Regions from separate parts of the Kitasatospora sp. NPDC094019 genome, predicted to be linked through region 4. Evidence: riboswitches for the same ligand, from Rfam matches in the RefSeq annotation. Region 4 holds a riboswitch; each other region holds the start of a gene.
The links. Region 4 has a riboswitch for cobalamin ahead of metE (5-methyltetrahydropteroyltriglutamate--homocysteine S-methyltransferase). Riboswitches for the same ligand answer to the same signal wherever they lie in the genome.
Positions count from the first base shown of each region.

Region 1: it holds a riboswitch for cobalamin, as region 4 does, so the genes downstream of both, ACIQ9P_RS05415 (CoA-acylating methylmalonate-semialdehyde dehydrogenase) here and metE (5-methyltetrahydropteroyltriglutamate--homocysteine S-methyltransferase) in region 4, are expected to answer to the same signal.
Region 2: it holds a riboswitch for cobalamin, as region 4 does, so the genes downstream of both, ACIQ9P_RS36060 (peptidase) here and metE (5-methyltetrahydropteroyltriglutamate--homocysteine S-methyltransferase) in region 4, are expected to answer to the same signal.
Region 3: it holds a riboswitch for cobalamin, as region 4 does, so the genes downstream of both, ACIQ9P_RS23890 (cobalamin biosynthesis protein) here and metE (5-methyltetrahydropteroyltriglutamate--homocysteine S-methyltransferase) in region 4, are expected to answer to the same signal.

Region 1 is NZ_JBIWIF010000002.1:67,251-74,920, reverse strand. Features, by position in the region: gene ACIQ9P_RS05415 (CoA-acylating methylmalonate-semialdehyde dehydrogenase) at 1-1,529, opposite strand, end outside; cobalamin riboswitch at 1,735-1,926, opposite strand; gene ACIQ9P_RS05410 (amidohydrolase) at 2,034-3,671, opposite strand; gene ACIQ9P_RS05405 (APC family permease) at 3,942-5,378, opposite strand; gene ACIQ9P_RS05400 (cytochrome P450) at 5,730-6,968, shown strand; gene ACIQ9P_RS05395 (GNAT family N-acetyltransferase) at 7,041-7,586, shown strand; gene ACIQ9P_RS05390 (histidine phosphatase family protein) at 7,602-7,670, opposite strand, start outside.
Region 2 is NZ_JBIWIF010000026.1:82,668-90,337, forward strand. Features, by position in the region: gene ACIQ9P_RS36040 (SigB/SigF/SigG family RNA polymerase sigma factor) at 1-957, opposite strand, end outside; gene ACIQ9P_RS36045 (NAD(P)-dependent oxidoreductase) at 1,699-2,775, shown strand; gene ACIQ9P_RS36050 (hypothetical protein) at 3,215-3,880, shown strand; gene ACIQ9P_RS36055 (flagellar hook-length control protein FliK) at 3,995-4,477, opposite strand; gene ACIQ9P_RS36060 (peptidase) at 4,533-5,636, opposite strand; cobalamin riboswitch at 5,743-5,882, opposite strand; gene ACIQ9P_RS36065 (M4 family metallopeptidase) at 6,264-7,670, opposite strand, start outside.
Region 3 is NZ_JBIWIF010000010.1:281,487-289,156, forward strand. Features, by position in the region: gene ACIQ9P_RS23870 (cobyrinate a,c-diamide synthase) at 1-178, opposite strand, end outside; gene cobO (cob(I)yrinic acid a,c-diamide adenosyltransferase) at 242-847, opposite strand; gene ACIQ9P_RS23880 (putative cobaltochelatase) at 854-3,007, opposite strand; gene ACIQ9P_RS23885 (cobyric acid synthase) at 3,004-4,518, opposite strand; gene ACIQ9P_RS23890 (cobalamin biosynthesis protein) at 4,515-5,486, opposite strand; cobalamin riboswitch at 5,625-5,824, opposite strand; gene ACIQ9P_RS23895 (helix-turn-helix domain-containing protein) at 6,074-6,820, shown strand; gene ACIQ9P_RS23900 (alpha/beta hydrolase family protein) at 6,989-7,670, shown strand, end outside.
Region 4 is NZ_JBIWIF010000002.1:580,133-587,802, forward strand. Features, by position in the region: gene ACIQ9P_RS07600 (bifunctional 2-methylcitrate synthase/citrate synthase) at 1-56, shown strand, start outside; gene ACIQ9P_RS07605 (short-chain fatty acyl-CoA regulator family protein) at 87-1,595, opposite strand; gene folP (dihydropteroate synthase) at 1,737-2,573, opposite strand; gene metF (methylenetetrahydrofolate reductase [NAD(P)H]) at 2,777-3,697, shown strand; gene metE (5-methyltetrahydropteroyltriglutamate--homocysteine S-methyltransferase) at 3,785-6,100, opposite strand; cobalamin riboswitch at 6,263-6,501, opposite strand; gene ACIQ9P_RS07625 (hypothetical protein) at 6,574-6,915, opposite strand; gene ACIQ9P_RS07630 (hypothetical protein) at 7,116-7,670, opposite strand, start outside.

The DNA of each region.
Region 1 (7,670 bases), 510 kb from region 4:
ATGGTGAAGCTGGCGCCCTCCTTGACCCCGGAGGGCCAGCGCGAGGTCACCGTGCGGGTGCGGGTGTAGAAGCGGATCGAGTCCGGGCCGTGCTGGTTGAGGTCGCCGAAGCCGGAGCGCTTCCAGCCGCCGAAGGTGTGGTACGCGATCGGCACCGGGATCGGCACGTTGACACCGACCATGCCGGTGTTGACGCGGCGGGTGAAGTCGCGGGCGGTGTCGCCGTCGCGGGTGTAGATGGCCACGCCGTTGCCGAACTCGTGCTCGCTGGGCAGGCGCAGGGCCTCCTCGTAGTCGGCGGCGCGGACCACGCTCAGCACCGGGCCGAAGATCTCCTCCCGGTGGATCCGCATCTCCGGCGTCACCCGGTCGAACAGCGAGGGGCCGAGGAAGAAGCCCTCCTCGTGGCCCTCCAGCCGGAAGTCGCGGCCGTCGACGACGAGTTCGGCCCCCTCCTCGACGCCGAGGTCCAGGTAGCCGCGGACCCGCTCCAGCGCGTCCCGGCCGACCAACGGGCCGAAGTCCGCCGCCGGGTCGTCCGAGCGGCCGACCTTCAGCGCGCCGATCCGCTCGACCAGCTTGGCCACCAGCGCGTCGGCGGTCTCCTCGCCGACCGGGACGGCCACCGAGATCGCCATGCAGCGCTCGCCCGCGGAGCCGTAGCCGGCGCCGACCAGCGCGTCGGCCGCCTGGTCGAGGTCCGCGTCGGGCATCACGATCATGTGGTTCTTGGCGCCGCCGAAGCACTGGGCCCGCTTGCCGTGGGCGGCCGCGGTCGCGTAGACGTACTGGGCGATCGGGGTGGAACCGACGAAGCCGACCGCCTGCACCCGGGGGTCCTCCAGCAGGGTGTCGACGGCCTCCTTGCCGCCGTTCACCACGTTCAGCACGCCGGGCGGCAGTCCGGCCTCCAGGAACAGTTCGGCGAGCCGCAGCGGCACCGAGGGGTCACGCTCGGACGGCTTGAGGACGAAGGCGTTGCCGCAGGCCAGCGCGGGCGCGGCCTTCCAGAGCGGGATCATCGCCGGGAAGTTGAACGGGGTGATGCCGGCGACCACGCCGAGCGGCTGGCGCATCGAGTACACGTCGATGCCGGTGCCGGCGTTGTCGGTGAACTCGCCCTTGAGCAGGTGCGGGATACCGGCCGCGAACTCCACCACCTCCAGGCCGCGCTGGAGGTCGCCGTGGGCGTCGGCGACGGTCTTGCCGTGCTCGGCGGAGAGCAGCCGGGCGAGCGTGTCGCGCTCCTGCTCGACGAGCTGGAGGAAGCGCAGCAGCACCCGGGCCCGGCGCTGCGGGTTCCAGGCCGCCCACGCGGGCTGGGCCTGGGCCGCGTCGGCGATCACGGCCTCGACCTCGGCGCGGCTCGCCAGCGGCACCCGGGCCTGGACCCGGCCGGTGTTGGGGTCGTGGACGTCGCCGAAGCGGCCGGAGGTCCCGGCGGTGCGCTTGCCGCCGATGAAGTGGGTCAGCTCGGGAACGGCCGGGTGGGGCACGATCGGGTCGGGGGTGGTGGACTCGGGGACCATCGGTTCCTTCTCTCGTCAGGATGGGGAGAGGAGGAGTGGAGGCCGCGCCGGTGCGCGGGAGCACGGTGGTGCGCCCGGCGGCAGGGACGGCGGCGGCGGACGAACCGTCAGCGCGGGTGCGCCCCGGGGTTCGTCGGCACGGCACAGCCGGGGGCGGTGGAACGGGAGCAGCCCGGATTCATGCGTGTCGTCTCCATCCTCGTGGAAAACACGGACCATCCGCGGCCGGTATCCTGACTCCCGGATCGACGCGCGCCCCCGGGCCTTCCCGGCTGGCTGCCAGTGGCCGAACTCCTGCGAGGACGAACTCCCCGGTCACAGTGGCGGGACCGTGCCGGACTCACACCGGCTTCCCTGACACCGCGGACCTGTTCCGACCATATAGTTGGACGTCCTAGTAAGTCCAGAGCGCCTCACCGCCCGGGCGCGGCGGCGGTCTCCGCAGGGAACGCGACGGGCCCCGGGGGACAGCGCCCCGGGGCCCGGACGGACGTTGACGCGACGTCAGTCGATGGCGTGGACCAGCTCGCCCCCGACGTAGGTGCGCAGCACCCGGGCCGACGCGATCTCCTCCGGCGGGCCGGTGAGGATGTCGCGGTCCAGCACGACCAGGTCGGCCAGCAGACCGGGCGCGAGCACCCCGGCGTCGTCGTGCCCGTTCACATGGGCGGTGCCCGCGGTGTAGGCGGCGATCGCGGACGCCAGGTCGAGCCGCTGCTCCGGCAGGAAGACCCGGTCGTCCCCGGCGTCGGGCTCGCGCCGGTTGACGGCGACGTGCAGGCCGGCCAGCGGGTCCGGGCTGCTCACCGGCCAGTCGCTGCCGGCCGCCAGGGTGGCCCCGGCCCGCTGGAGCGCGCCGAACGGGTACTGCCAGGAGGCGCGCTCCGGGCCGAGGAAGGGGATGGTCAGCTCGTCCATCTGCGGCTCGTGCGCCGCCCACAGCGGCTGGATGTTGGCGATGGCGCCGAGCCGGGCGAAGCGGGGCACGTCGTCGGGGTGGACCACCTGGAGGTGGGCCAGGTGGTGGCGGGTGTCGCGCCACCCGTTGGCGGCGCGGGCCGCCTCGACCGCGTCCAGCGCCTCGCGCACCGCCCGGTCGCCGAGCGCGTGGAAGTGCACCTGGAAGTCGAGTGCGTCGAGGGCCGTGACGTACTCGCGCAGGGCGGTGGGGTCGACGAAGCTGAGGCCGGAGTTGGCGGTGGCGCAGCCGCAGCCGTCCAGGTAGGGGCTGGTCATCGCGGCGGTGAAGTTCTCCGCGATGCCGTCCTGCATGATCTTGACCGAGCCGGCCCGGAACCGGCCGTGGGCGAGGGCGGTGCGGCGCTCGACGAGCTCGGGGATCTGCTCGGCGCCCCGCTCGCGCTCCCACCAGAGGGCGCCGTTCACCCGGGCGGTCAGCGCACCGGAGCGCGCCGCGGCGAGGTAGGCGTCGGAAGGGTCGGACATGCCGTTGAACTCGCCGAGCAGGGCGTCCTGCCAGCCCGTGATGCCGAGGGAGTGGAGCAGGCGCTGGGCGCACAGCAGTCCGTCGAGGCGGTCGGCGGCGGTGATCGGCGGGATCAGCCGGGCCACCAGGGCGCTGGCGCCCTCCTGGAGGACGCCGCTGGGGGTGCCGTCGGCCTCGCGCTCGATCCGGCCGTCGGCCGGGTCGGGGGTGTCGCGGTCGACACCGGCGAGTTCCAGGGCGCGGGTGTTGGCCCAGGCGCCGTGGTGGTCACGGTTGGTGAGGTGGACCGGGCGGTCGGGGACGACGGAGTCGAGCAGCTGCCGGGTCGGCAGGCCGCCCTCGAAGCTCTCCATCGACCAGCCGCTGCCGGTGATCCACTCCTGGTCGGGGTTCGCGTCGGCGTAGGCGCGGATGCGCTCCAGGTAGTCGGCGACGCCGACGGTGCCGGTGAGGTCGCAGGTGGCCAGTTCGGTGCCGCCGCCGACGGCGTGGATGTGGGCGTCCTGGAAGCCGGGCAGCAGCAGCTTGCCGGTGAGGTCGACGACCTCGGTGCCCGGGCCGATCAGGTCCCGGACCTCGTCGTGGCCGACGGCGGTGATCCGTCCGCCGGTGACGGCCAGGCCGGTCGCCCGGGTGCGGGCGGCGTCGCCGGTGTGCACGGGGCCGCGGGTGAAGACCAGATCGGCTTTGGTCATGGGTGGTGCTCCGTTCTCGGGTGGTGCGGGTGTGCGAGGTACGGGTGGTGCGAAGGACGGGTGGTGCGGGCGGTGCGGAGTTCGGGAGTGCGGGCGGTGCGGGCGGTGCGAAGCGCCGTGTGCTGCCGGGAGCCCCCTGTGCGGTGTGCCCCCGGCGGGGGACGAGGCGCGGGCCGGGCGGGTGGGGGTCCGCCCGGCCCGCGTCCTCGGCCGTCCTCGGGTGCCCCGGGGCGCCCTCGGACGTTCCGGGACACCCTCGGCGCCCTCACCTCAGCCGTGCTCGGGCGTCCCCGCGGCCTCGCCGAGGAAGTACGCCGAGCGCCGCCGCCAGCGCGCCCAGGCCGCCGCCGGCAGACCGGTGACGATCATGAGTACCACGACCGTGAGCTCGAACCAGCCGTTGTCGGCGGAGAGTTCGAAGTGGTCGGTGGAGTCGTAGAAGCTCCAGGCGAGGTAGCCACCGACGACCAGCAGGACCGTCGCGCCGAGCAGCGGGCCGACCACCGCGCGCAGCCCCTCCACCAGGTCGGTGCGCAGCAGGTGGCGGAACCGGACGGCGGCCGCGACCGCGGTGAGCGCGTAGTAGAGGGCGACGATGATGCCGATCGCGTTGACGGCCGCCGAGATGAGGTCGTTGACGGTCGGGATGACGATCGAGCACAGCGCCAGGGCGACCGCGACCCCGGTGATCAGCAGGGTGCCGACCGCGGGCGTGCGGTGCTTGGGGTGCAGCCTGGTCCAGACGGGGCCGAGCACGCCGTCGCGGCCCATCGCGAACAGGCCGCGGGCGGTGGGGATCACCGAGGACTGCAGCGAGGCGACCGCGGAGAACATCAGCGCGATCAGGGGCAGCGCGGCGAGTGGCTGGTCGGCGAGCCGGGCGCCGAAGTAGGTGAGGCCGTGCGCGCCGTTGTCGGCCAGTTCGTCGAGCGGCAGGACCCGCTGGAAAGCCGTGCCGGCGAGCAGGAACAGCAGCAGCATCACGACCAGGGCGAGGGTGCCGGCCCGGGAGGCGTCCCGGGGGTCGTGCACCTCCTCTCCGACGCTGAACACCGATTCGAAGCCCCAGTAGCAGAACACCGCGAGCACCATGCCCTGGGCCACCGCGTCGAAGGACGGGATCGTGAACGGGTTGAACCAGTCCAGCGAGAACGGCTGGTCGCCGGCGAACAGCCCGTAGCCGCAGAAGCCGAGCAGGACCGCGTACTCGAACACCAGCAGCGCCTTCTGCAGCCGCGCCGCCAGGCCGAGCCCGCGAACCGCGACCAGCGCGGCGCCGACCAGGACGACCAGGCCGATCAGGGTGCACTGCACGGTCGAGTCGGCGTCCAGCCGCAGCCCGGCGACGCTGCGCAGGTGCGCCTCGTCGAGGAGCTGGACGATCGAGGAACCGGTCACCGTGGTGGTGTAGGCCATGAACACCACGGTGCCGACGGTGTTCACCCAGCCGGTGAGGAAGCCGAGCCAGGGGTTGAGCGTGCGCCCGACCCAGCGGTAGCTGCTGCCGGCGTCCGGCTCCGAGCGGTTCAGCCGCCCGTAGCCGCCGGCGATGGCCAGCACGGGGAGGAACGCCAGCAGCATGATCGCGGGCAGGTGGAGGCCCACGACGCCGGCCATCAGACCGAGGCCGATGCCGATACTGCTGGTCGCGGCGGTACTGGAGGCGGCGATCGCCGCCCCGTCGATAAGGCCGAGGGACCGGGGCATGGAGTCCTGGGGGCCGTAGCTGTCCGTTCTCGGACCGCTGCCCGTGGCCTTCGCCGTCGATGCCAAGGGATCACCGCCTTGCTGGTGGGGGGTGTGGGGGTGGGGGTGAAGTGCGTGCCATGAAACCGGCGACCGCGAGACACGTCAATGCCGTTGTCATAAGGACGGGACACGACCGGGGCCGCCGCACGGCCACGTGGCCGGGGCCGCCGAACGCTCCGCACGGTGCGCGGGGGCGCCGCTGGGGGCGTCCGGCACACCGCCGGGCGCCCTTTCCCCACCACCGCACCCGCCGTACGGTCACAGACGGCCGGTCGTCCGGCCCGCCGCTCCCCGACCGAGGAGGGCCCCGTGGAACCCCGCTGCCCGTTCACCCACGTCCTCGACCCCCACGCCGCCGACCCGCACGCCGAAGCCGCCCATCTGCGCACCCACGGCCCGGCCGTCCGGGTCGAACTCCCCGGCAAGGTCCTCGCCTGGTCGGTGACCCGCGCCGAGGTCGCCCGGCAGCTCCTGGCCGGCCCCCGGCTCGCCAAGAACGCCCGCCGCCACTGGCCCGAGTGGATCGACGGCCGGGTCGGCCCGGACTGGCCGCTGGCCAGCTGGGTCGCCGTCGAGAGCATGTTCACCAGCGACGGCGAGGACCACCACCGCCTCCGCACCCTGACCGCCCCCGCCTTCGGCCCGCGCCGGGTGGAGGCCCTGCGGCCCCGGGTGCGCGCGATCGTCGCCGCCCTGCTCGACGAGCTGCGCGCCACCGCCCCCGGCGAACCGGTCGACCTGCACACCCGGCTCTCCTACCCGCTGCCCACCACCCTGATCTGCGACCTCTTCGGCGTCCCCGAGGAGCAGCGCCCCGAGGTGCGGCGGGTGGTCGACGGCGTGCTGGAGACCGGCGCCACCCCCGAACGGGCCGAGGCCCTCCTCGGCGACCTGTTCGCCGCGATGGCGCACCTGGTGGCCACCAAACGGGAGACTCCCGGCGACGACATGACCAGCGAGCTGATCGCGACCCGGGACGCCGCCGGCACCCGGCTGAGCGAACAGGAGCTGGTCTCCACCCTGATCCTGATGATCGGCGCCGGCTCCGAGACCACCGTCAACCTGATCGACCACACCGCGGCCCTGCTGCTCACCCACCCCGAGCAGCTCGCGCTGGTCCGGAACGGCTCGGCCACCTGGCGGGACGCCATCGAGGAGGCACTGCGCCTCGAAGCCCCGGTGATGCACCTGCCGCTGCACTTCGCCGCCGAGGACATCGACCTCGGCGAGGGCGTGCTGATCCGCACCGGCGAGCCGGTCCTGATCGCCTACGGGGCGAGCGGGCGCGACCCGGAGCTGCACCCCGACCGGCCGGACGCCTTCGACCTCACCCGGCCCGACAAGAGCACCCTGGCCTTCGGCCACGGGCGCCACTACTGCCTGGGCGCCGCGCTCGGCGTACTGGAGGCCGAGGAGGCCCTGACCGCGCTGTTCGGCGCCTTCCCCGAGATCGGGCTCGCGGTGCCGGCGGAGGAGCTGCGGCACCAGGAGTCCTTCATCGTCAACGCCCTGCGCGCCCTCCCGGTGCGCCTCTCCCCCGCCCGCTGACCGGGCGCCCGTCGACCACCGACCGCCGACCGCCGACCGCCGACTGTCGGAGGCGGGCGCTACGGTACGGCCATGGACGACGACCGCACCCCCGCCGTGCGCCTGGAGCCCTGGTCCGAGGGCGACGCCGGACTGCTGCGCGCCCTCAACGCGCCGGAGCTGACGACCCACCTCGGCGGCCCGGAGTCCGAGGAGGCACTCGCCCGCCGCCACCGCCGGTACGTCGACCTGAGCGCCGACCGCACCGGCGCGGGGCGGATGTTCCGGATCGTGCTGCTGTCCTCCGGCGCGCCTGGAGCACCGGAGGAGACCGCCGGGAGCATCGGCTTCTGGGCCCGCGAGTGGGCCGGCGAGCAGGTGCACGAGACGGGCTGGGCCGTCCTGCCCGCCTTCCAGGGCCGGGGCGTGGCCACCGCCGCGACCCTCGCGGTGGCGGAGCGGGCCCGGGCCGCGGGTCCGCGCCGCCACCTGCACGCCTTCCCCTCGGTGGACCATCGGGCGTCGAACGCGGTCTGCCGCCGAGCTGGCTTCGAACTCCTGGGGCCGCAGGACTTCGAGTACCCACCGGGCCACCCGATCCGCTGCAACGACTGGCGCCTCGACCTGGGCCGCCCCTGACCGACCGGTCGGGTCTCAGCCCAGCCGGAGGTTCCAGCGGCCGGACCGGCCGGTCAGTTCGACCACCGCGAGCGGGGGTACGTC
Region 2 (7,670 bases), on a different contig from region 4:
GTCCGGGCAGGCCACCGGGTCGGCAGTATCGCGACGGACCGGCGGGTCGTGGTCGTCCAGCTCTTCGCGCAGGTGGGCGAGGGTGGTGGAGAGCAGCCGGGACACGTGCATCTGCGAGACGCCGATCCGCTCCGCGATCTCGGACTGGGTCCGGTCCTCCCAGAACCGCAGTTCGAGCACCATCTGCTCGCGCCGCGGCAGCCGTCCCAGCAGGGGCCGCACGGCCGTGCGGAACTCGGCGAGCTCGATGCCCGGGTCACAGGAGCCGAGCCGGTCCAGCAGCGCGCTGCCGGGCTCGTCACTGTCCTGCTCGCGCAGGGCGTCGAGGGAGTCGGGCCGGTAGACCCGCCCGGCGATCAGGCCCTCGACGACCTCCTCCGGATCGAGGTCGAGCGCCTCGGCTATCTCCTGGGGGTGCGGCAGCCGGCCGAGTTCCTGCTCCAGCCGGTCCGAGCCGCGCGCCACCGCGAGGTAGCACTCCTGCATCCGGCGTGGCACCCGGACCGGCCAGGAGGTGTCGCGGAAGAAGCGCTTGATCTCGCCGGCGATGGTGGGGATGGCGTAGGTGACGAACTCGACGCCCCGCCCCGGATCGTAGCCGTCGACCGCCTTGATCAGGCCGACGGTGCCGACCTGGAGGATGTCGTCCATGTCTTCCTGGCGGTAGCGGAAGCGCCCGGCGATGAACCGCACCAGCGGCATGTTGAGTTCGATGATGGTGCCGCGCACGTAGCTGTAGGCGTGCGTCTCGCGGGCGAGCCCGGCGAGCCGATCGAAGAGCGCGTCGCTGAGTTCGCGCGCCTCGGTCTTGCCCATGGCGCGCAGCTGCGCCTCGGTGGGACGCGGGGGGAGGTCCGCGGGTAGGGCCGGAGGCTGGTCGGCGCAGGGCAGGGGCGGCTGAACGTCGGAGGAAGCGGACGGCGGACCGGCCCGGTGGCCGACCGCCGATGTCATCATGGACACGGCGAATCTCCTGGGCGGCGGGAACGCCTCGGACCGCGAGAGGGGTGGGCGTGGTCGCCCGCGCACTGCGGCCCCTCTTCCCTTCTGCCCGGCTTCTTCGAGAAGCAACGGTCCAGGTGGCGCCCGGTGAGGGCGCAGGAGTGACCCGCGATGCCGCTCGGTCGCTCCACTGGTTCTGATACCCGGCACGGGTCGATTCACTCTGTTTTGCCCAGGTTTACTCTTCCGGCTCCGCAGTCCGCCCTCCCGGGGCCGGACGCGGGGGCGAACAACGCGCGCCCGGAGTCACCGACAACCGGGGATGCCCGACCGTCCCGCACCGGCCTCGGCACCGGGAGGCGGAGTCCAGCGCCCGGACCGCACGGGTCCCACGGGTCACACGGGTCACACGGGTCGGCGGCACGCGGCGCATGGTCCGCAGCCCACGGTCCAGGCGGCGGTCCACCCCCGGATCACCCGCGATCTCCGCCAGGACCCGGCGTTGCCGGTCCGACGGCCCCGCTCCGTCCATCACCGCCGCCTCGCGCCTCGGCGCTCCGACCCCTCGGACATCGGCCCGGTGGCTCCTTCCCCACGCCCCGTACGCCCCGTACGCGGCGTACGCCGACAGCGCAACGCGTGCCCCGGCTCCAGTCCCGGTCCCGGTCCGCTGTAGCGTGACCGTGCCGGTGATCATCGGTCGGCCGCCGCGTGCCGTGCCACGCTCGCGCGGCCCCGGCCGGGAGCGTGGGGGGCGTGTTGGAGCCGCATCGGATCCTGCTGTTGGACGCGGCACCCGGGGACCTCCTCGGCGTGGAGCTGGAGCGGCTGCTCGGCCACGGCCTGGCCGTCACCCTGAACCTGCGGCGGGTCACCGACCGGGCGGCCGCGCGGGCCGCCTGGGGCGGGCGGGTGGAGTTCACCGACTTCGACCCCTTCGACGAGGCCGCCCTGGTCACCGAGACCCTTCGCGGCGGCGGACACCAGGCCGTCAAGTCCCGGGCCGGGGTGCCGTTGCGCGCCGCCTTCCTCGCCGCCGCGACCGGTTCCGCAGCCGGTGCCGGCGCCGCCGCCCGAGGGCTGCGGGTGGTGGGCCGGGCCGGGGCCGGCACCGATCACGTCGACCTCACCGCCGCCGCCCGCCACGGAGTCGTGGTCACCCACACGCCCGGGTCCAACGCCGGGGCGGTCGCCGAGTTCGCCCTGGCCCAACTGCTCGCCCTGACCCGGGACCTGGTCGGCCACAACGCGGCTTCCCACCGGGGCGACTGGCGCAGTCCGGCGGCACCGGCCCGGGCGCTGTCCGAACTGAACCTCGGCATCCTCGGCACCGGCCGGATCGGCCACGCCCTGGCCGGACGCGCCCGCGCCCTCGGCATGACGGTGCGGGGCCTCGGCCGCCGCCCGGCCGAGGCGGACGGCGTCCGGCGCGTGGACTCGCTGGCCGAACTGCTCACGACCAGCGACGTGCTGTCCGTCCACCTGCCGCTCACGGCGCGGACCCGGGACCTGATCGGCCACCGCGAACTGGCGCTGCTGCGGCCGGGCGCGATCCTGCTCAACACCGCCCGGGGCGGCATCGTCGACGAGCAGGCCCTGGCCGACGCTCTGCGCGACCCCGGGCACCCGCTCGCGGCGGCCGCCGTCGACACCTTCGAGCACGAGCACGCCGCGTTCGCCTCACCCCTGTTCGGACTCCCGAACGCCCTACTGACACCCCACGTCGCCGGCATGACCCGCGGCGCCATGGCCGAGGCCGCCGTCCGCTGCGCCGACCACATCGCCGCCCTCCTGGCCGGCCGCCCGACCGGCGTCCCGGTCGCGACCGGCTGACCTCGTGCTTCGACGTCCGGCTTCCAACCGGCCGAGCCGGTTCGCAGCAGACCCCCGCAGAGTCCGCCTGCTCGGCCGAGTACGAGCACGAGCACTCCGATCAGCCCCGACGGCGCTCGGTCGGGACCACCGCGGCGGTCCCGACGGCAGGCCCTCCCCCACCACCGACCGTCCGCCCCTGGGCTGCTGCCCGGCCTCGGAGCCGCGGCACCGGCAGCCGGCCCGCCGGCGGGTCGGCACGGAATCACGCAGCACGGGACGACGCACGAGCTGATCGAGCATCCGCCTCTGCCCCGACCCCTGCCGTTCGGCAGGGGTCGAATGCCCTGCCGGGTCCGATAGATGTGCCGATCTGCACATGTGCGGGTGGGGGTGCCGCGACCAGGATTGGGGGCATCGAGAGGGCGGCCGACCGGGCCGCCGGGGAGGGAGATCCACCATGTTCCGCATCCGTACCCGCAACCGTGCCACTGTCCGGACGGCCAGGGCCGCCGCTGCCGCCGGGCTGGCGCTCGCGGCGCTCACCGGCATCGCGCCGGCCTCCGCGGACGCCCTGTCCGGGGGCTCCGCGCCCGAGGGGCGGGGCGACCGGTCCGCGCGGCCCGCGACCGTCAGCGGCAGCGCCCGGATCTGGTACGCCTTCTCCCCGGAGGACGAGATCCGGTTCACCGTCGACGCCCGGGCGAAGCCGTACTCCCGCCCCCTCCCGGGGACCAACTCGCCCAACGGACTGCCCACCGACGCCGTGGGCACGGTCCGCTACTCGCACCGTGACGCGGCCTCAGGGACGGTCTACAGCGCCGAGGCCGAGGTGGACTGCCTGAGCACCGGAGGTCCGGTCGCCACCCTGACCGCCGTCATCAGCTCGGGCGCCGGGGGCTCCAAGGAGCGGATCGGTCTGAGCGTCTACCAGGGCAGCGGCCGCGACGGCGCCCGGCTCGGCTTCTCCTGGGGCGTGGTCAACCTCGACCTGGACGCCGACCAGAAGCCCTATCAGCCGGTGGTCGGCACCTGCATGGCCCCGGCCCCGTTCGCCCCGGTGCTGCGGGGCGGCTTCACCGTCCACCACGTGGAGTTGGAGGCCCCGAGGACGCCCGGCACGTAGGGCACGCCCGGGCCGGGCCGCCAGGGCGTGATCCGTCCGACGGACGCCGTGCGGGCACCCGGCCTGTGGGTCGGCCGGGCGCCCGCACGGAGAACGCGTCGAGCGGGTCCGCGGTCAGGGAGCGGTGATGCCCGGCTGGGCACCGGCGCCGAAGGACCAGCCCTCGACCTCGCCCGGGGCCGGGTTGTAGGAGCCGGCGCCGAGGCTGCTGTAGGTCCACGGGCCGCCGTGCGGGGCGTGCCAGTACGACCAGTAGGCGGTGCCGGTGGGGTTGGTGCAGGTCGTCGGCAGTGCGTTGATCTTGCAGACGAAGCCCGGGAAGCGCGGGTGGAAGGAGTAGGAGAAGCCGGCGCCGGTGATCGCGGCGAGGCCGCTGGCCGGGTCGCCCGGGGCGCAGCCGGTCTCGATGCCGCCGCCGAGGGCGGTGAAGTCGACGACCACGGTGACACCGGAGGTGCCGGTGCAGGCGGCGGCCCGGGCGGGCGGGGCGGTCGCGGTGGAGACGCCGAGCAGACCGGCGGTGAGGGCCGCGGCGGCGGCGAAGGCGCCGAGGGTACGGCGGGTGGGGCGAGGGGAGGTGTTCGTGGAGGTGGTCATGGAGGTGCTCCTCTGGTGCGGCGGGCGGCGGTGCGCGGTCTCGGGCGGGCGACCGTCAGGGGCGTGCGGCCGGGGCCGGGCAGGCCAGGGTGGGGGCGGACGGGCGGGCGCCGTGGGCGCTGAGGCCGGCGAGGCCCTGGCCGGAGAGGCCGAGCACGGCCTGGGCGGTGGCCCGGGTGGCGTTGGCGGGGTTGAAGCCGCTCGCGTCGTAGGCGACGGCGCCGCGCACGGCGGGGTCGGCGGAGCAGCCCTGCTGGAGCTTGACCAGGCTGCTCCAGCCCTTGAGGCCGCTGACGAGCCGGCCGCCGGGCAGCAGGGCGGAGGTGGCCAGGCCGGTGCTGTTGGCGTTGGAGGTGGTGGCACCGGCCGCGGCGAACCCGCCGTCGGTGTTCTGGTGGGCGGTCAGCCAGTCCAGGCCCGCCCTGGCCTTGGCGCTGCGGCCGGTGGCGGCGAGGGCCTGGGCCGCGAGTGCGGTGGCGTCGGTGTCGGCGGTGCAGGTCGCCTGGCCGAAGGCGACCGGGAAGCCGCCGTCGGCGCACTGGGCGGCGGCCAGGAAGTCGACGGCGGAGGCCGGGGCCCCGCCGGGGGTGCGCTGAAGGGCGATCAGGGCCAGGGACTGGCCGAAGGCGTTGCTGTAGTCGCCCCACTGGGAGCGGTCGGAGAAGCGGCCGCTCGGCGTCAGCAGGGATCGCAGCCGGGCGGGCAGGTCGACGCCGCCGAAGGCTGCCGGGGCGGCGCCGCGCACCTCGGCGGCCAGCAGCAGCTTGGCGGTGGCACCGGCGTACGCCTCGGTGGTGCCGTCGCCCAGGTAGCCGCCGAGGATGTCGGGCCGGGCGAGCCAGGCGGTGGCGCGGGCGGCCGCCTGGTCGGCGCTGCCGGCGGCGGCGAAGGCGAGCACGGCGTCGATGGTGAGGCCCTGGTCGGGGTAGGCGGTGCCGTCGAAGACCGACTCGAAGTGGTCGCCGTCGACGAGTTGACGGGCCAGCCAGCCCGCTGCGGCGGCGTCCGGGCGGTAGGTGCCGGTGGCACCGGTGGTGGAGGCCACGGGGGCCGCGGCGGTGGCGGCATGGGCGGCAGTGGCCGGAAGGGCGGCGGTCAGGGCCAGTGCGGATATCGCGAGCAGGCGGAGCGGGCGGTGGCGGAGCGCGGAGGCGGGCATGCGGGGCCTTTCCGGGCCTGGACGCACGGGCGGCCACCGGCGACCGTGCGGGGCAAACTGCCCGACGGCTCCGGGAGCCCCTGGCCGCAGACCACGACGGGAGGAGGGGACACACACCTCCGCCGACGGGTACTCGGGCTCGCCGCCGACTGCCGTCGGCGGCCTACCGTTGCGGGTCAGCGCCGGAATTGGACCGGACTTCCCCCGACGGCGGAGTCAGAACATGACGGCTCATGATGTCGGCTCGGCCGAGAGAGGGTCAAGGCCGGTGCGGGATCGAGCCGCCGACGGTGCGGGTGCGCGGTCTCCCGAGCACGGTCATCGAAGCACGGCCTCCCGAGCACGGCCTCCCGAGCACGGCCGCCGGAGCGCGGTCACCAGGACGGGGACGGCAAGGACGGGGACGACAGCGCGGGGACGACAGGGCCCGGTCACCGGGGCGCCGATGGGCGCCCCGGGCCGGCGACCGGGACCAGGAGCGGCGGACCGGGAGCGGAGGCCCGGTGACGACAGGGACCCGCCCGGCCGCCGCGGGGATGCGGCGGCCGGGCGGGAGACCGGGGCGGACGAGGTCCGGGCCTTCGGGGTCGGAAGCCCTGGATCGGACCTCGGGGCAGCCGCCTCCGGTCAGCAGGTGCCGGCCGCGCGCTCGCGCACGACCAGATCGGTGCGGCCCGCCGTGGCGTCCAGCCAGACCACCCGGGTGCCACGGTCGGCCACCGGGGAGTACTGACCGCCCCGGTTGCAGGACATCCGCTCGGGGGTGCCACCGGTGAGCGGGAACTGCCAGACCTTGGGCAGGTCGGCGTTCTTGGTGCCACCCGTCACCCGGCGAGCGGCGTCGGCGAAGGTGACCGCCCGGTCGGAGGCGGTGAAGCCCGCGATCCGGCGCGGCTCGGCGCCGGTGCCGGTGCCGGGCCGAGGGCCGGCGGGCAGGAGATCGGTCACGCCGGAGCCGTCCAGCGCGCCGGAGCGGATCACGCTGCCCTTCGCCGGGTCGAACGGTGTCTCGACCCACAGCAGTCGCCCGCCGACGAGGCGGGTACCGGAGACGTCGGTCCCGGAGGTGGTGTTCGGGTCGTCCACCACGTACTGGGCGACCACCTTGCCGGCGGCGAGCGAGTAGACGGTCGGCGCGCTCACCGTCCGCTCACCGGCCTGCCAGCTCTCGGTCCAGGCGAGCAGGCCGTTCTGGAAGGCGAGACCGGCGGCGCCGTGGCCCTCCGGCAGCGCGATCGGCACCGCCGGGGCGCCGTCGCGGGAGATCGCGGGCCCGCCGCGGCCGGTCGCCTGGTCCGTCATCAGGAAGGCGATGTCGCCGCCGGAGACCTTGACGTCGCGGAGGTACTGGTTCACGCCGCGGTGGACGCTGCGCACCGGGCCGCCGGCGAGCGGCCGGGCCAGGACCTCCATGCCCCAGCTGCCGTCGGCCCCCGCGCCCATCGCCACCCAGGTGGCGGTCGTGCCGTCGGTCGCGGGCCAGCCGTGCGAGCGGCCGTCCTCCGGGCTGAGCCGGGTGGGCTCGGCGGAGCCGCCGACGGCACCCGCGTACACGGCCATGCTTCCCCTGGCCCCCTTGCCTGCGGTGGCCGCCACCCAGCGGCCGGCCGCGACGTCCGGTGCCATGCTCTCGGTGGAGAGTTCGCGCAGCAGCGGCCGACTGTCCACGCCGATCCGGCGCTGCCAGCCGTCCTTGATCCCGTGGGCGTCGAACGCCCCGGCCACGGTGCGGAGTCGGGCGCGGTCGAGACCGAGCGCACGGCCCGCGGCGAGGACCGCGTTGCGGGCGTCCACGAAGTCGTCCAGCGGAGTGAGGTACTCGGCGAGGGCGCGGTAGACCAGGCGGTCGGCGAGAAGCGGGTCGAGGGTGCGCCGGATGTCCCACAACGCGCCCGAGAAGACGGTGGAGTTGAGGTGGACGCCGCCGTTGTCGACCCCGGCCGGCGCCCCGACGTAGTCGGCCACGGTGGTACGGCGGTCGTCCATGCGGCGGCCGGCGCACGCCTCGGGGGTGCCGGTGCGACAGAGGTCCTC
Region 3 (7,670 bases), on a different contig from region 4:
TGCGGCCCGGCCGGCCGGCGGCCAGGCCGTGGTAGCCCGGGTCGATGTAGTCCGGGCCGACCTTGTGCGGCGAGACCGCCAGCCCGCGGGCGGCGAGCGCGGCGATCAGGCCGGTGGCGATCGTGGTCTTGCCGGCGCCCGAGGAGGGCGCCGCGACGACGAGACGGGGGATGTTCACGGTGCTGCTGCTTCTCTCGCTGGTACTACCGGGACGCTCGGCGGGCCCGACGGGCCCGGCGCGCTACCACTCGATGCCGCGCTGGCCCTTGCGGCCGGCGTCCATCGGGTGCTTGACCTTGGTCATCTCGGTGACAAGGTCGGCCGCTCCGGTCAGCAGCTCCGGCGCGTACCGGCCGGTGATGACGACGTGCTGGCTTCCCGGGCGGTCGTTCAGCACGGCCACCACCTCTGCCGGGTCGATCCAGCCCCAGTGCATCGGGTAGGTGAACTCGTCCAGCACGTAGAAGCGGTAGGTCTCGGCGGCGAGGTCGCGCTTGACCTGCTCCCAGCCCTCCTTGGCCGCCGCCTCGCTGTCCAGCTCCATCTCGCCGGTGCGCTGGATCCAGGACCAGCCGGAGCCCATCTTGTGCCAGTCGACGGTGCCGCCCTCGCCGGAGGCGCCGAGCACGCGCAGCGCGTTCTCCTCGCCGACCTTCCACTTGGCGGACTTCACGAACTGGAACACCCCGACCGACCAGCCCTGGTTCCAGGCTCGCAGGGCCATGCCGAACGCGGCGGTGGACTTGCCCTTGCCGGGCCCGGTGTGCACGGCGGTGATCGGCTGGGTACGACGCTGACGGGTCGTCAGGCCGTCGTCGGGGACGCTCTCGGGGACACCCTTGGGCATGTCGGCTCAGGCCGCCTTTCGCGAAGCAGGAGAAGCAGGGGCAGAAGCGGAGGCGGTCGGACGGTACTCACCGCGGCCGCCGCCGCGGCTGTCGCGGACGAGCGAGGCGACGCCGTCGGCGCGCAGCTCGTCCAGGGTCACGGCGGTGGCGCGCAGCCGGTCGGCCAGGGTGCGGGCCAGGCCGAGCCGGACCGGGCCCGACTCGCAGTCCAGCACCACGCTCGCCACGCCCTGCCCGGCCAGCAGCCCGGCCGCCCGGTGCGACTGGGCGACGGCGTCCCGCGCGCCGGTGGCCCGGCCGTCGGTCACCACGACCAGCAGCGGGCGGCGGTCCGGGTCGCGCAGCCGCTCGACCCGCAGCACCTCGTGCGCCCGCAGCAGTCCGGCCGCCAGCGGGGTGCGGCCGCCGGTCGGCAGCGACTCCAGCCGGGCCGCCCCCACCTCCACCGAGGAGGTGGGCGGCAGCGCCAGCTCGGCGCCCGCGCCCCGGAAGGTGATCATGCCGATCTTGTCCCGGCGCTGGTAGGCGTCCATCAGCAGCGACAACACGGCGCCCTTGACGGCGGTCATCCGCTGCCGGGCCGCCATCGAGCCGGAGGCGTCCACCACGAACAGCACCAGGTTGGACTCCCGTCCCTGGCGCACCTGCTCGCGGAAGTCGTCCTTGTGCAGGACCAGGGACCGCGAGGACCGGCCGCGCGCCAGCTGGTGCGGGGCGGCGGCGCGCAGGGTGGCGCTCAGGTGCAGCCGGGCGAGGCGGCCGCGCGGGCGGCGGGCCCTGATGGTGTGGCCGCTGTCGGTCTCGGCGGGGGAGCGGCGGCCCTGGGCGCCGCGCCCGGTGCCGTCGACGGCGAACAGCCGGGTGCGGTACGGGTCGCCGGCCGCGACCGGGGCCGTCTCCCGGGCGGGGGACGGCTGCTGGAGCGGGACCGGCTGCGGGGCGGGGGCGTCGTCCGGGGCCGGGGCGTCCGCCGCCTCGGCGGGCGGGCCGTCGGGGCCGTCCTGGCCGGACGGCTCGGGCGCGCCGCCACCGCCGCCGTCGGGACCGCCGTCCTGCGGGCCGTCACCCTCGGGGCCGTCGGGGCCGCCCTCCGGGTCCGGGTCCTCCTCGGGCTCCTGCGGCGGCAGCGGCTGCTCGGGCTCGGGCTCGGCGTGCTCCTCCAGCACCTGGTCCAGCTGGTCCTCGTCCAGCCCGGGGGCGTCGAAGGGGTTGCGCCGCCGCCGGTGCGGCAGCGCGAGCTGGGCGGCCTTGCGGACGTCCTCGGCCAGCACCTCGGTGCGGCCCGCCCAGGCGGCCAGGGCGACGGCGGCCCGGGCCATCACGATGTCCGCGCGCAGCCCGTCCACCTCGAACGCCGCGCAGACGGCGGTGATCTGCCGCAGGGCCGCGTCGGTCAGTTCCACCCGCGGCAGCAGCTCGCGGGCGGCGGTGATCCGGTCGGCGAGCGCCCGCTCGTCGGTGGCGAAGCGGTCGGCGAAGGCGGCCGGGTCGGCGTCGTAGGAGAGCCGGCGGCGGACCACCTCGGCGCGCTCCACCGGTTCCCGGGTGGCGGCGATCTCCACGGTCAGGCCGAACCGGTCGAGCAACTGCGGCCGCAGCTCGCCCTCCTCCGGGTTCATCGTGCCGACCAGCAGGAACCGCGCCGCGTGCCGCACCGACACGCCCTCGCGCTCCACGTACGAGCGGCCCATCGCGGCGGCGTCCAGCAGCAGGTCCACCACGTGGTCCTGGAGCAGGTTGACCTCGTCGATGTAGAGCACGCCGCGGTGCGCCCGGGCCAGCAGCCCCGGCTCGTACGCCTTGACGCCCTCGGACAGCGCGCGTTCGAGGTCGAGCGAGCCGACGATCCGGTCCTCGGAGACGCCGACCGGCAGCTCGACCAGCTCGGCCGGGCGCTCGGACGCCGGGGCGCCGCCGTGCGCGCCGTCCGGGCACTGCGGGTCCGGGGCGGCCGGGTCGCAGGCGAAGCGGCAGCCGTCGACGGTCGCGATGGAGGGCAGCAGCCCGGCCAGCGCGCGCACCATGGTCGACTTGGCGGTGCCCTTCTCGCCGCGCACCAGCACCCCGCCGACCGCCGGGGAGACCGCGTTCAGCAGCAGGCCGAGCCGCAGGTCGGCCATGCCGACGATCGCGGTGAACGGGTATCGGACGTCACTCATGCATGCTCCCCAGGGGCTCCGGGCGGAAGGAACGGCAGCGATCCGGCCGCCGGCACCCCGCCCTCGATCAGCTTCCACAGCGCGTCGGTGTCGGCGTGTTCCTCGATCAGCTCGCCCAGCCGGTCGAGCCGGGCCTCCCGCGCGTCGGCGAAGGAGACGTCCGGCGCGGGGACGAACGCCCGGCCGGCCGCCGCCGCGACCTCGCGCAGCAGCGCGCGCCGGAAGCCGTCGTTCTCCAGCGCGCCGTGCCAGGTGGTGCCGAGGACGGAACCCGCCCGGCACCCGTCCAGGAACGGTTCGCCGCCCTCCACGGCGACGATGCCGTGGTGGATCTCGTAGCCCTCGACCCGTTCCCCGAACGCCTCGCCGACGGGCCGTCCGAGCACCTTCTCCGGGCCGAACCGGACGTGGGTCGGCAGCAGCCCGAGGCCGTCCACCGCACCCGCCTTCGACTCGACCTCGTCCACGATCGTGCGGGCCAGCATCTGGTAGCCGCCGCAGACGCCCAGGAGCGGCAGTCCGGCCGCCGCCCGGGCCCTCAGCACCGGTTCGAAGCCGCGCTCGCGCAGCCAGCCGAGGTCGGCGACGGTGGCCCGGGTGCCGGGCAGCACCACCAGGTCGGCGTCGGCCAGCTCCTCCGGCCGGGTGGCCCAGCGGACCAGCACGCCGGGCTCCTGGGCGAGCGCGTCCAGGTCGGTGAAGTTGGACAGCCGGGGGAAGCGGAGCACCGCGACCCGCAGCACCTCGGCGCCCAGCGGGCCGCGCGCGGCGGTCCGGTCGACGACGGTGGACAGGTCGAGCGAGTCCTCGGCGTCCAGCCACAGGTCCGGCAGCATCGGCAGGGTGCCGAGCACCGGACGCCCGGTCAGCTCCCGCAGCATCTCCAGCCCGGGGGCCAGCAGCCGGGCGTCGCCGCGGAACTTGTTGACGAACCAGCCGGCCACGTGCCGCTGGTCCTCCGCCGACAGCAGCGCCAGCGTCCCGTACATCGCCGCGAACACGCCGCCGCGGTCGATGTCCCCGACCACGACGACCGGCAGGCCGGCCGCGGTGGCCAGGCCCATGTTGGCGATGTCCCGGTCCCGCAGGTTGATCTCGGCGGGCGAGCCGGCGCCCTCGCAGACCACCACGTCGAACCGGCCGCGCAGGTCCGCCAGGCACTCCAGGGCCCGCTCCAGCAGCAGCGGCTTGCGCTCGCGGTAGTCCAGCGCGCCGACCTCGGCGACCGGGCGGCCCAGCAGCACCACCTGGCTGCGGCCGTCCCCGCCGGGCTTGAGCAGCACCGGGTTCATCGCCGCCTCCGGCTCGACCCGGGCGGCCTGCGCCTGCATCGCCTGGGCGCGGCCGATCTCGGCGCCGTCGGCGGTGACGAAGGAGTTCAGCGACATGTTCTGCGCCTTGAACGGCGCGACCGCGACGCCCTGGCGCGCCAGCCAGCGGCAGATGCCCGCCGTGACCACGCTCTTGCCGGCGTCCGAGGTCGTCCCGGCGACCAGCAGTGCCTTGCTCATGCCCGGTACCTCCGCTTCCTGTTCAGCGCCGCCCGCAGCAGCAGGTGCCCGGCGACGGTCGTACCCAGGGCCAGCGCGCCCACCCGCCGCGACAGCACGCAGGCCCGCTCGATGTCGTCCACCCCGACCGGCCGCAGGCCCTCGCCGAGGACCGGCCGGTGCTCGGTGCGCTCGCCGTACCGGAGCGTCCCGCCGAGCCGGACGCCGACCGCGCCGGCGAAGGCCGACTCGGCCTGGCCGGCGTTGGGGCTGGGGTGCGCGGAGCCGTCCCGCCGCCAGACCCGCCAGGCGGTGCGCGGTTCGGGCGCGGCGGCCACCGTCAGCAGCGCGGTCAGCCGGGCGCCCGGCCAGCCCGCCACGTCGTCCAGCCGGGCCGAGGCCCAGCCGAACCGGGCGTAGCGCGGGGAACGGTGGCCGACCATCGCGTCCAGGGTGTTCACGGCGCGGAACGCCAGCAGCCCCGGGGTGCCGGCCAGTGCGCCCCAGACCAGGGCGTTGACCACGGCGTCGGCGGTGTTCTCGGCCACCGACTCGACCACCGCGCGGGCCAGCTGCCGCTCGTCCAGGGCGCTCGGGTCGCGCCCGCACAGGTGCGGCAGCCGCTCCCGGGCCGCCGTCAGGTCACCGGCCGTCAGCGCGCGGCCGACGGTGCGGGCCTCCCGGGTCAGCGAGGTGCCGCCGAGCACCGTCCAGGTCGCGGCGGCGGCGAGGGCGGCCCGGCCGAGCGGGTGGCGGCCCAGCAGCCGGTCGGCGGCCACCGCCCCGGCCGCGACGGTGCCCACGCAGAGCGCGGTGAAGACGGTGCCGGCGGCGCGGTCGTCGCGCCACAGCAGCCGTTCGGCCCGGCCGGCCGCGCTGCCGAAGCCGGCCACCGGGTGGCCGCGGCGCGGATCGCCGAACCGGGCGTCGGCCAGGTACCCGGCGACGGCGCCCGCGCCGAACGCGGCGGCCCGGGTCAGCGGGCGCACGACGAGGTGCGCGACGAGGCGCGTGACGAGGTGCGCGGCGCGGCCTGCGGTGGGGTCGGGGTCGGGGCCGGGGAGAGGTCCCGGCCCGGCGGGGCAGCCTGCATCGCGTGCGTGTCCTCACTCAGGGTCCGCGCCCTGGATCGACGTACCGGGGGCGAGAGTCTCCTGGCTCCCGGGTCGGACGCGCTTCCGGGCCTTCCGGCGGCCGCTGACGGCCCTCCGTGGCTGAACTCCGGTCGTGCTCCCCGGTGACAGTGGCGGGACCGCGCCGGACTCGCACCGGCTTCCTCTGCTTGCCTCCGTAATGGCTGAAGGATCCCATCACGGGCCCGAAGGGGGAGTCAACCGAGGTCGCGGAGGGGTTGGTCACACGCCGGTGCCCTCCCGCCGACCCCCTCCGGGGCCGCGGCGCCGGACGCTCCCGACGCCCGGCGGCCCGCCGTTCCCCGTCGCTACCTCCGAGGCCGCCCGCCGCCGGACCGCGCCCCGCTGTGCGATCCTCCACCGCCGCCGGGCGGCGCGCCCGCCCCGCTTCGTGCGTTCGTCGGCTGGGGCGCCACCCGGCGCCGCGCCTACCGTCGGGACCCATGCGACCCCAGCGCCCCCACCTCTTCCCGCGTCCGGTCCGGTCCGCCCCCTCCGCCCCGCCGCCCCCGGTGCCGTTCTCGCCCGCCGCCGCCCGCGCCCACCGCGCCGCCCTCGGCCTGACCCCGGAGCAGGTCGCCGAGGGGATGGCCGCGCACGGCGTCCGGCTGCTGCCGGCCCACGTGATCGGCTGGGAGCACGGCGGGCCGCCGCCCGGCGAGGAGGAGTTCCTCGCCCTGGCCCGGGCGCTCTGGTGCCCGCCCGAGCAGCTGATGGGCGTCCGCCCGGAGAGCCTGCGGGACTTCCGGCTCGCCCGCGAGCTGACCCCGGACGGCGCGGCCCGCCGGATCGGCGTCCCGGCCGGGGAGTACCGGCGGGCCGAGGCCACCGGGCGCTGGGACGGCGACGCGGGCCCGACCGCCGCGCTCGCGCACGTACTGGGCCTGACGCTCCGGGAGCTGGTCGCGGCGACCGGCCGCGGCGCGGAGCTGGAGCGGCGGCTGCGGCGCTGCGTCGACGGTCGCTGGCAGCCGCAGGCCGGCGCGATCGGCCGGATCGTGCCGGTGGACCGGGCGGACCTCGACGCCGTCCTGCCGGTGCTCCAGGACGAGCGGCAGGTGCCCGCCCACTGGGGGTCCGGCGGCTGGGGGCCGGCCGGGGGCCCGGGCGGGCCGTCCGCCGCCGAGGTCCCGCCGGTCGAGCGTTTCTGGGCCCTGCTCGCCGGACGGGAGCCCGCGATCCCCGTGTGATCCCCCGTCGGTTCTGGCACTCTCGTTCCGACGGTCCGGTGCGACCTTCCTCACGTGGCAACCCGTACGGCCGTGTCCTGCTGGCCCGGCCGGGCTCCGGCCGGTGGACTGGGCGGTGACGTGGGTCCGGACACCGGTAGGCCCAGAACCGAGCAGCGGGGAGCGAGTATGCGTTGGGGAATCGCGGCCACCGTGGCCGCCGCCGCGGTCGGTACCGGGGCCGCCGTCCTGGTCATCGGCCGCCGGGCCTCGGAGCGGATGGTCCGCCCGGCCGGGGCCGCCCGGGAGCGGACCGGTCCGGTGGTGGTGCAGAGCCTGGGCGCCGGGCGGATCACCTTCACCCGGAGCGCGGCGAGCGAGCGCCCCGGCCGCTGGGCGGTCGAGTGGGGGGAGGACGGGCACGCCGTCGTCGAGGAGGTCCTGCACCGCGACGAACGGGGCGTCACCCGCCGGCTGACCCGGGCCGACCGGGGCACCCTCGCCCCCGGCACCGAGGTCCGCTTCACCCCCCGGGTGTACCTCGGCGACCCGGCCGAGGCGCTCGGTCTGACCTTCGGCGAGACCGCCGTCGAGGGCGAGCTCGGCGCGCTGCCCGCCTGGTGGCTCGACGGCAAGCGCGGTACCTGGGTGATCCTGGTGCACGGCCCGGACGCCGACCGGAGCCAGGTCCTGCCCGCCCTCCCGGTGCTGCACCGGCTCGGCCTGCCCGCGCTGGCGGTCAGCTACCGGGGCGACGCGGGCGCGCCGGTCTCCCCGGACGGCCTGGGCCACTTCGGCGAGACGGAGTGGCGGGACGTCGAGGCGGCGATCCGGCTCGCCCTGGACGGCGGCGCGGGCCGGGTGATCCTCT
Region 4 (7,670 bases):
AGCGGCCGGTGCCGATCCTCGCCGGGAGGACCGGAACCGGCGCGGCGGAGTCGTAGACCGCGGGGCGGGAAGAGGTGGCCGACGTCTCACGGACCGGCGTCGGACGTCTCGCCGAGTACCGGGTAGGGCACTCGGCCGCGCCGGTCGGGGTCGACCAGCAGGCGGCCGCCCGCCGGCGGACGGGCCCGCTGCGCGCAGTCGCGGCGTTCGCAGATCCGGCAGCCCAGACCGATCGGGGTCGCCGCTCCGGGCGCGTTGACCGCGACGCCCTCGGCGTACACCAGGCGGTGGGCGTGGCGGAGTTCGCAGCCGAGTGCGACGGCGAACTCGCTGCGCGGGGCGCGGTGGCCCCAGCCGCCGTGGGAGACGGTCCGGGCGATCCAGAAGTAGCGTTTCCCGTCCGGCATTTCGGCGACCTGGGTGAGGATCCGGCCGGGCGAGGAGAACGCCTCGTAGACGGTCCAGAGCGGGCAGGTGCCGCCGAGGCGGGAGAAGTGGAAGTCGGTGGCCGACTGGCGCTTGGAGATGTTGCCGGCCCGGTCGGCGCGCAGGAAGGAGAACGGGACGCCCTGGTGGCCCGGACGCTGGAGTGTGCTCAGCCGGTGGCAGACGGTCTCGAAGCCGACGCCGAACCGGGTCTGCAACAGGTCGATGTCGTACCGGAGTTCCTCGGCGGCCGCGTGAAAGGTGGTGTAGGGCATGAGCAGCGCGCCGGCGAAGTAGTTGGCCAGGCCGATCCGCGCCAGGTCGGCGGCCTGGGGCGAGGTGAGGTCGGGCCCGGCCGCGGCCACGAGCGTGTCGAGCAGCGGTCGGTGCTCCAGCAGTGCGAGCTGGGTGGCGAGTTGGAAGGCGCGTCGGCCGTCGGTCAGCCAGGGCGAGAGGTGGAGCGTGGCGGTCCCGGGGTCGTGGCGCCGCAGGTCGGCGGCCCGCCGGGGATCGGCCTCCACCACCCGTACGCCGTGCCGCTCGGCGAGCCGGGCGGTCAGGGCGGCGGCGGTGTGTCCTGCCGTGTGTCCGGCACCTCGTCCTGCACCGTGTCCGCTGCTGTTTCCGGCGGCGCCGGTCGCGAGCGCGGCGGCGGTCCGCTCGGCCACCTCGTCCAGGGTGGCGATGTGGTTGTGGTGGGCGTAGAAGAAGTCCCGGACCTCGTCATGGGGTTCGGCCGGCCGAATGCCCTCCGCGGCCCCGGGCTCCCCGGTCCCGCCGAGATCCGCGATGCGCGCGGCCGCCGCCCGGTAACCCCGGTGCAGCGCGATCAGCGCGCGGGCGACCTCGGGGTGGTCGCGGCTCACCTCCGCGATCTCCTCGGCCGGGACGGCGCCGCCGCAGATCTCGTCGGCGAGCGCGGTGCGCAGGTCGGTGCCGAGACGTTCCTCCTCGGCCTCCGAGAAGAACTCGGGGTCGATCCCGAACACCTCCGAGATCCGCAGCAGCACGACGGCGGTGAGCGGCCGCTGGCTGTGTTCGATCTGGTTGAGGTAGCTGGTCGAGATGCCGAGCTCGCGGGCCAGCTCGACCTGGTTCATCCCGTGCTCGCGGCGGAGCCGGCGCAGCTTGGCGTGGGCGTAGATCTTCCGCCCGGTCGGACGTGCCATGGCGCCCACCGTTCCTCTCCTGTCCGGACGCTGCGAACGTACCACCGCGGCCGGTTCGCCGAATTCGCAGGAACCGCCGCTTCCCTGCGAGGAATCCGCAGGTGAGGGGCCATCGGCGGCGCGGCGGGCCATGGCCGACCCCTACCCGCCGCGGTACGGCGCCCACCGGTCGGCCACCGGGCGGTGGGCGCGCACGGCCGCCTCGACCCGCACGGCGTCCGCGGCGGACCTCACTTCGTGGACGCGCACCGCCCAGGCGCCTCGGGCGGCGGCCAGGACGGCGGTCGCCGTGGTCGCGTCGTCCCGCTCCCGGGCCGGGCGGGGCTCGCCGGTCGCCGGGTCCGCGAGGAGTTCGCCGAGGAAGCGTTTGCGTGACGGTCCCACCAGGAGCGGTCGTCCCAGCGCGTGCCAGGCGTCCAGGGCGGCGAGCAGCGCCCAGTCGTCGTCGCGGCTCTTGGCGAAGCCGAGGCCGGGGTCGACGATCACCTGGGCCGGGTCGACCCCGGCCGAGACCACGGCGTCCAGCTGGCGTTCCACCTCCGCGGTCACGTCGGCCACGACGTCCCGGTAGCCGGCCAGCGCGTCCATCGCCCGGGACTGCCCCCGCCAGTGCATGACGACGAACGGCAGGCCGGACCGGGCGACGGTCTTCGCCATCCGGTCGTCGGCCCGGCCTCCGCTGACGTCGTTGACGATCCGGGCGCCGGCGTCCAGCGCCGCCTCCGCCACCTCGGCCCGCATCGTGTCGATGCTCACCAGGACACCCTCGCGGGCGAGGCCCCGCACCACCGGGAGGACCCGGGCGAGCTCCTCCTGGACCGGCACCCGGCGGGCGCCCGGGCGGGTCGACTCCCCGCCCACGTCCACCATGTCGGCACCCTGGGCGGCGAGCGCGAGCCCGTGCGCCACGGCCCGGCCCGGATCCAGCCAGCTGCCGCCGTCCGAGAACGAGTCGGGCGTGACGTTGAGAATTCCCATCACCGCGCACCGGCCCCGGACGGGAAGGCCGGGAAGAGTGTTCGCCTGTCTTTCCATGCCTCTATTGTGCAACGTCCGGAGCCGCTGCGGATCCACTGCGCGAGCCTTGGATCCGGACATCGAAGGATGTCTTTCCGAACAAGCCCGTATCACTCTACGGACGCCAGCAGTGCCCTGTCCCGGATTCCGTATAGCCTCTCGGCATGACACTCGGAACCCCCTCCACCCGTAACGACCGGGCGGCATCCGTGCGCGATCTCCTCGCCACCGGGAAGCGTTCCTATTCGTTCGAGTTCATGCCACCGCGCAGTACCGCGGCGGAAGCCGGACTGTGGAATGCGATCCGCCGTCTGGAGGCGCTCTCCCCGACCTTCGTCTCGGTGACCTACGGCGCCGGCGGGTCGACCCGGGAGCGGACGGTGAAGGTCACCGGCCGCATCGCCCAGGAGACGACCCTCACTCCCACGGCCCACCTGACGGCCGTCGACCACAGCGTCGCCGAACTCAGGAACATCCTCGGACACTACGCCGACCAGGGAGTTCGCAACATCCTGGCGCTGCGTGGCGACCCGCCCGGCGACCCGCTCGGTCCGTGGGCCCGTCACCCGGACGGTGTCGAGTACGCGGCGGACCTGGTGCGGCTGATCAAGGAGTCCGGGGACTTCTGCGTCGGCGTGGCGGCCTTCCCGGAAATGCACCCGAGATCGCCGGACTGGGACTCGGAGATCCGCCATTTCCTTGCCAAATGGCGGGCCGGCGCGGATTATGCGATCACCCAGATGTTCTTCGAAGCGGACAGCTACCTCAGATTCCGTGACCGTCTCCAGAGCGTCGGATGCGATATGCCGGTGATCCCGGAAATCATGCCGGTGACCACGATCCGGTCGCTCCAGCGCATTCCGAGTCTCAGCACCGCGGTCATTCCGTCGGACTTCTCCGAGCGCATGTTCCGCCTTCAGGGCGACCCGGCGGCGGTCCGCTCCGCCGGAATCGAGCACGCCACCGCCATGTGCGGCCGGCTGCTTTCCGAGGGTGCGCCGGGGCTGCATTTCATGACCATGAACTTCTCCACGGTCACGACGGAGATCTACCAGAACCTGGGCCTGTCCTCCGTGGCCGTCTGAACGCCACTGCCGCCCGGGCGGCAGTGGCGCCGCCTGGGCGGGCGCGGCACCGCCGCCGCGCCCGCCCCCCGAGTTCGTGCCGACGGGTCAGCCGGCGAGTTCCTCGCGCAGGCGGCGGGCGGCGCCGACCAGGCTGTCGAGGGAGGCGCGGGTCTCGGTCCAGCCGCGGGTCTTGAGGCCGCAGTCGGGGTTGACCCAGAGCCGTTCGGCCGGGATCGCCGCGAGGCCGGCCCGGAGCAGTTCCACGGCCTCGTCGGTGCTGGGGACGCGGGGGGAGTGGATGTCCCAGACGCCGGGTCCGACCTCGCGGGGGTAGCCGGCGGCGGCGAGTTCGCCGGCGACCTCCATGTGGGAGCGGGTGGCTTCCAGGGAGATGACGTCGGCGTCGAGTTCGTCGATCGCGGTCATGATGGCGCCGAACTCGGCGTAGCACATGTGGGTGTGGATCTGGGTGTCGGCGCGCACGCCCGAGGTGGCGAGGCGGAAGGACTCGGTGGCCCAGTCCAGGTAGGCGGGGCGGTCGGCGGCGCGCAGCGGGAGGGTTTCGCGAAGGGCGGGTTCGTCGACCTGGACGACGGCGGCGCCGGCGGCCTCCAGGTCGGTGACCTCGTCGCGCAGGGCGAGGGCGACCTGGCGGGCGGTGTCGCCGAGCGGCTGGTCGTCGCGGACGAAGGACCAGGCGAGCATCGTGACCGGACCGGTGAGCATGCCCTTGACCGGGCGGTCCGTCAGGTCCTGGGCGTAGCGGAACCAGTCGACGGTCATCGGGTGGGGACGGGAGATGTCGCCGGCGAGGACCGGCGGGCGGACGTAACGGGTGCCGTAGGACTGCACCCAGCCGTGCCGGGTGGCGAGGTAGCCGGTGAGCTGTTCGGCGAAGTACTGGACCATGTCGTTGCGCTCGGGCTCGCCGTGGACCAGGACGTCCAGGCCGGCCTTCTCCTGGTAGGCGATCACCTCGCGGACCTCGGCCTCCATCCGCTCCCGGTACGCGGCGGAGTCGATCCGACCGGCGGTCAGATCGGCCCGGGCGACGCGCAGTTCGGTGGTCTGCGGGAAGGAACCGATCGTGGTGGTGGGCAGCAGCGGCAGGCCGAGGCGGGCGCGCTGGGCCTCGGCCCGCACCGGGTAGGGCTGGGCGCGCCGGGCGTCGGCGCCGGTGACGGCGGCGACCCGGTCGCGGACGGCCGGGGCGCGGGTGATCGGCGACGTGGCGCGGGAGGCGAGATCGGCACGGTTGGCGGCGAGGTCGGCGGTGATCGCGCCGGTGCCTTCGCGCAGTCCCCGGGCGAGCAGGGCGGTCTCGGCGGCCTTCTGCTTGGCGAAGGCGAGCCAGCGGGCGATCTGCGGGTCGATGTCGCGTTCGGTGGTGGCGTCGATCGGTACGTGCAGGAGGGAGCTGGAGGGTGCGACGTCGACGCGGTCGGCGAGGCCGAGCAGGGTCGCCAGGGTGGCGAGGGACCTCTCCAGGTTGTTGATCCAGATGTTGCGGCCGTCGACGACGCCCGCGACCAGGCGCTTGCCCGGCAGACCGCCCACGGCGGCGAGGTCGTCGAGGTTGGCGGCGGCGGGGCCGGTGAAGTCCAGCGCCAGGCCCTCGACGGGAGCCTTGGCGAGGATCGGCAGGGCTTCGCCGAGACGGTCGAAGTAGCTCGCGACCAGCAGCTTGGGCCGGTCGGTGAGGGCCCCGAGCTCGCGGTAGGCGCGGGCGGCGGTGTTCAGTTCGGCCGGCGTGCGGTCCTGGACCAGGGCGGGCTCGTCCAGCTGGACCCACCGCGCGCCGGCAGCCTTGAGCGCGGCGAGCAGTTCCGCGTAGACGGGCAGCAGTCGGTCGAGCAGGGTGATCGGCTCGAAGTCGGCGGCCACGCCCGGGGCGGGCTTGGCGAGCAGCAGGTAGGTGACCGGACCGACCAGCACCGGGCGGGCGTCGTGGCCGAGCGCGAGCGCCTCGGTGAGTTCGCCGACGGCCTTGGCGGAGTCGGCGGTGAAGACCGTGTCGGGGCCGAGCTCGGGCACCAGGTAGTGGTAGTTGGTGTCGAACCACTTGGTCATCTCCAGGGGCGCGACGTCCTGGGTGCCGCGCGCCATGGCGAAGTAGCCGTCGAGCGGGTCGGCGTCGACGGCGGCCCGGTGGCGCAGGGGGATCGCGCCGACGGCGACGGTGGTGTCGAGCACGTGGTCGTACAGCGAGAAGTCCCCGGTCGGGACCTCCTCGATGCCGGAGTCGGCGAGCTGCTGCCAGTTCCCGCGGCGCAGGTCGGCGGCCGTGGCCAGCAGCGCCTGCGCGGTGACCGCGCCCTTCCAGTAGCCCTCGATGGCCTTCTTGAGCTCCCGGTTGCGGCCCTGGCGGGGGTAGCCGTGGACGGTGGCCCGGGTGGCCGCGGCTGCGGACTTCGTGGTCAAGGGACTCTCCTTCGCGAGTCTTGCTCCTCAAGTGCCCGGTGACGGGACGAGGGCGCGAAGGGACGACGAGCCGGACGGCGGCCGCCGTGGACGGGCGTGCCTGAACCGCCTGCTGTGGTCGCCGACCCGCCCTCGAGGTCATCGGACAGCCGCCCGCGGATCCTCCGGGGGCGGGCAGCGGGCAGGTCTTCGGACTCGCGGGCACACCCGTCCTCGTCGAGGACGGGTACCTACTGGCCGTCGCTTCCCGGGTCCGGCTCGGACCCAGTGCGTATGACGGCGGTCGTTCCCGCTCACCGCTGCGGGGCAGTCCCGGACTGGCCAGTCGAATGGCGTCACCGGGTTCCCTCTTACGACGTCCTGCCTGGCGGGCAGGACGAACCAGCTACAGGGGCCAGCGTAGACGCAGACCGTCGCCCCGGGCAGCCCGTTCCACCATTCTGCCCACTGGTTGAGACCGCGTTCGGCCTGGTTCAGGCGGTCCGGTGGGTCCGGCGGCGGGCGGAGAGGCGGCGGGCCACGAGGACGGTGGCGACCGCCGCGGCCGCGAAGAGCGCCGTGTTGGCCGCGATCCCCGCGTCCGTCAGCCAGGCGGGGTCGGAACTGTCGGGCAGTCGCGTGGTGGCGAACAGGCCGCCCACGCCGGTCAGCAGCCCCCGGACGACGTAGACCGCCACCAGGGCGAGCAGACCGATCGGCAGGGTCAGGACGACGGCCGCGAGGTAGAAGCGGCCGTTCTCGGTCGCCCCGCCCAGCGCGGCCGACACCGTGACCAGGGCGACGTAGCACGCCGCCGCCCAGTTGGAAGCCCTCATGTGGATCCGTCCCCCTGTGTGTGTTCGCCGGTGCGGCCGGGCCGCACGGTGATGGTCCTCGCTGCCGCGTGTTCCCGCCACCCCGGCGGAACGAGCGGTTGGCCGAGGGTCCCCGGTAGCCGGTAGCCGGTAGCCGGTAGCCGGTAGCCGGTAGCCGGTAGCCGGTACCCGGGGACCCTCGGCCCGTGGTGCGTCCCGGATCAGCTGCCGTAGCGCAGCGAGACGGTGTCGCCCACGTTGACCGTGGTGGCGCGGGCGGCGGCGGTGGCGGTGCCGCCGTCCAGGCTGACCTTCCAGGTGGACGGGCCGCTGTTGGCGGTGCCGTTGATCGCGGTGACGGTACCGGTGCCGGTGGCCGGGGTGACGGAGGTGACGCAGCCGCTCGGCGTGGCGGTGGCGGCGGCGTCGAGGACGTCGCCCAGGGTGACGGTGCTGCCGGTCGGGGTGAGGGTGACGGCGCAGACCTTGGGCGTGGCGGTGCCGTTGTCGACGACGAGGGCGAGGCGGGCGGCGGTGCCGGCGGTGAAGGCGGTGGTGGCGGCCCACGCCGGTTCCCCGGCCGCGGTGGGCGCCGGCGGGGTGGCGGTGAAGCCCGCGCCCGCGACGGCCCGCAGGCCGTCGACGGAGGCGTAGGAGGAGGGGCTGGTGTCGGTGGGCAGGTACTTGAACCCGCCACCGGGCTTGAACTGCTGGGCGATCAGGAAGTCGACCGGGGTCTTGCCGGTGCCGCTGGTGAAGTCGGTGCCCTGGGGGTT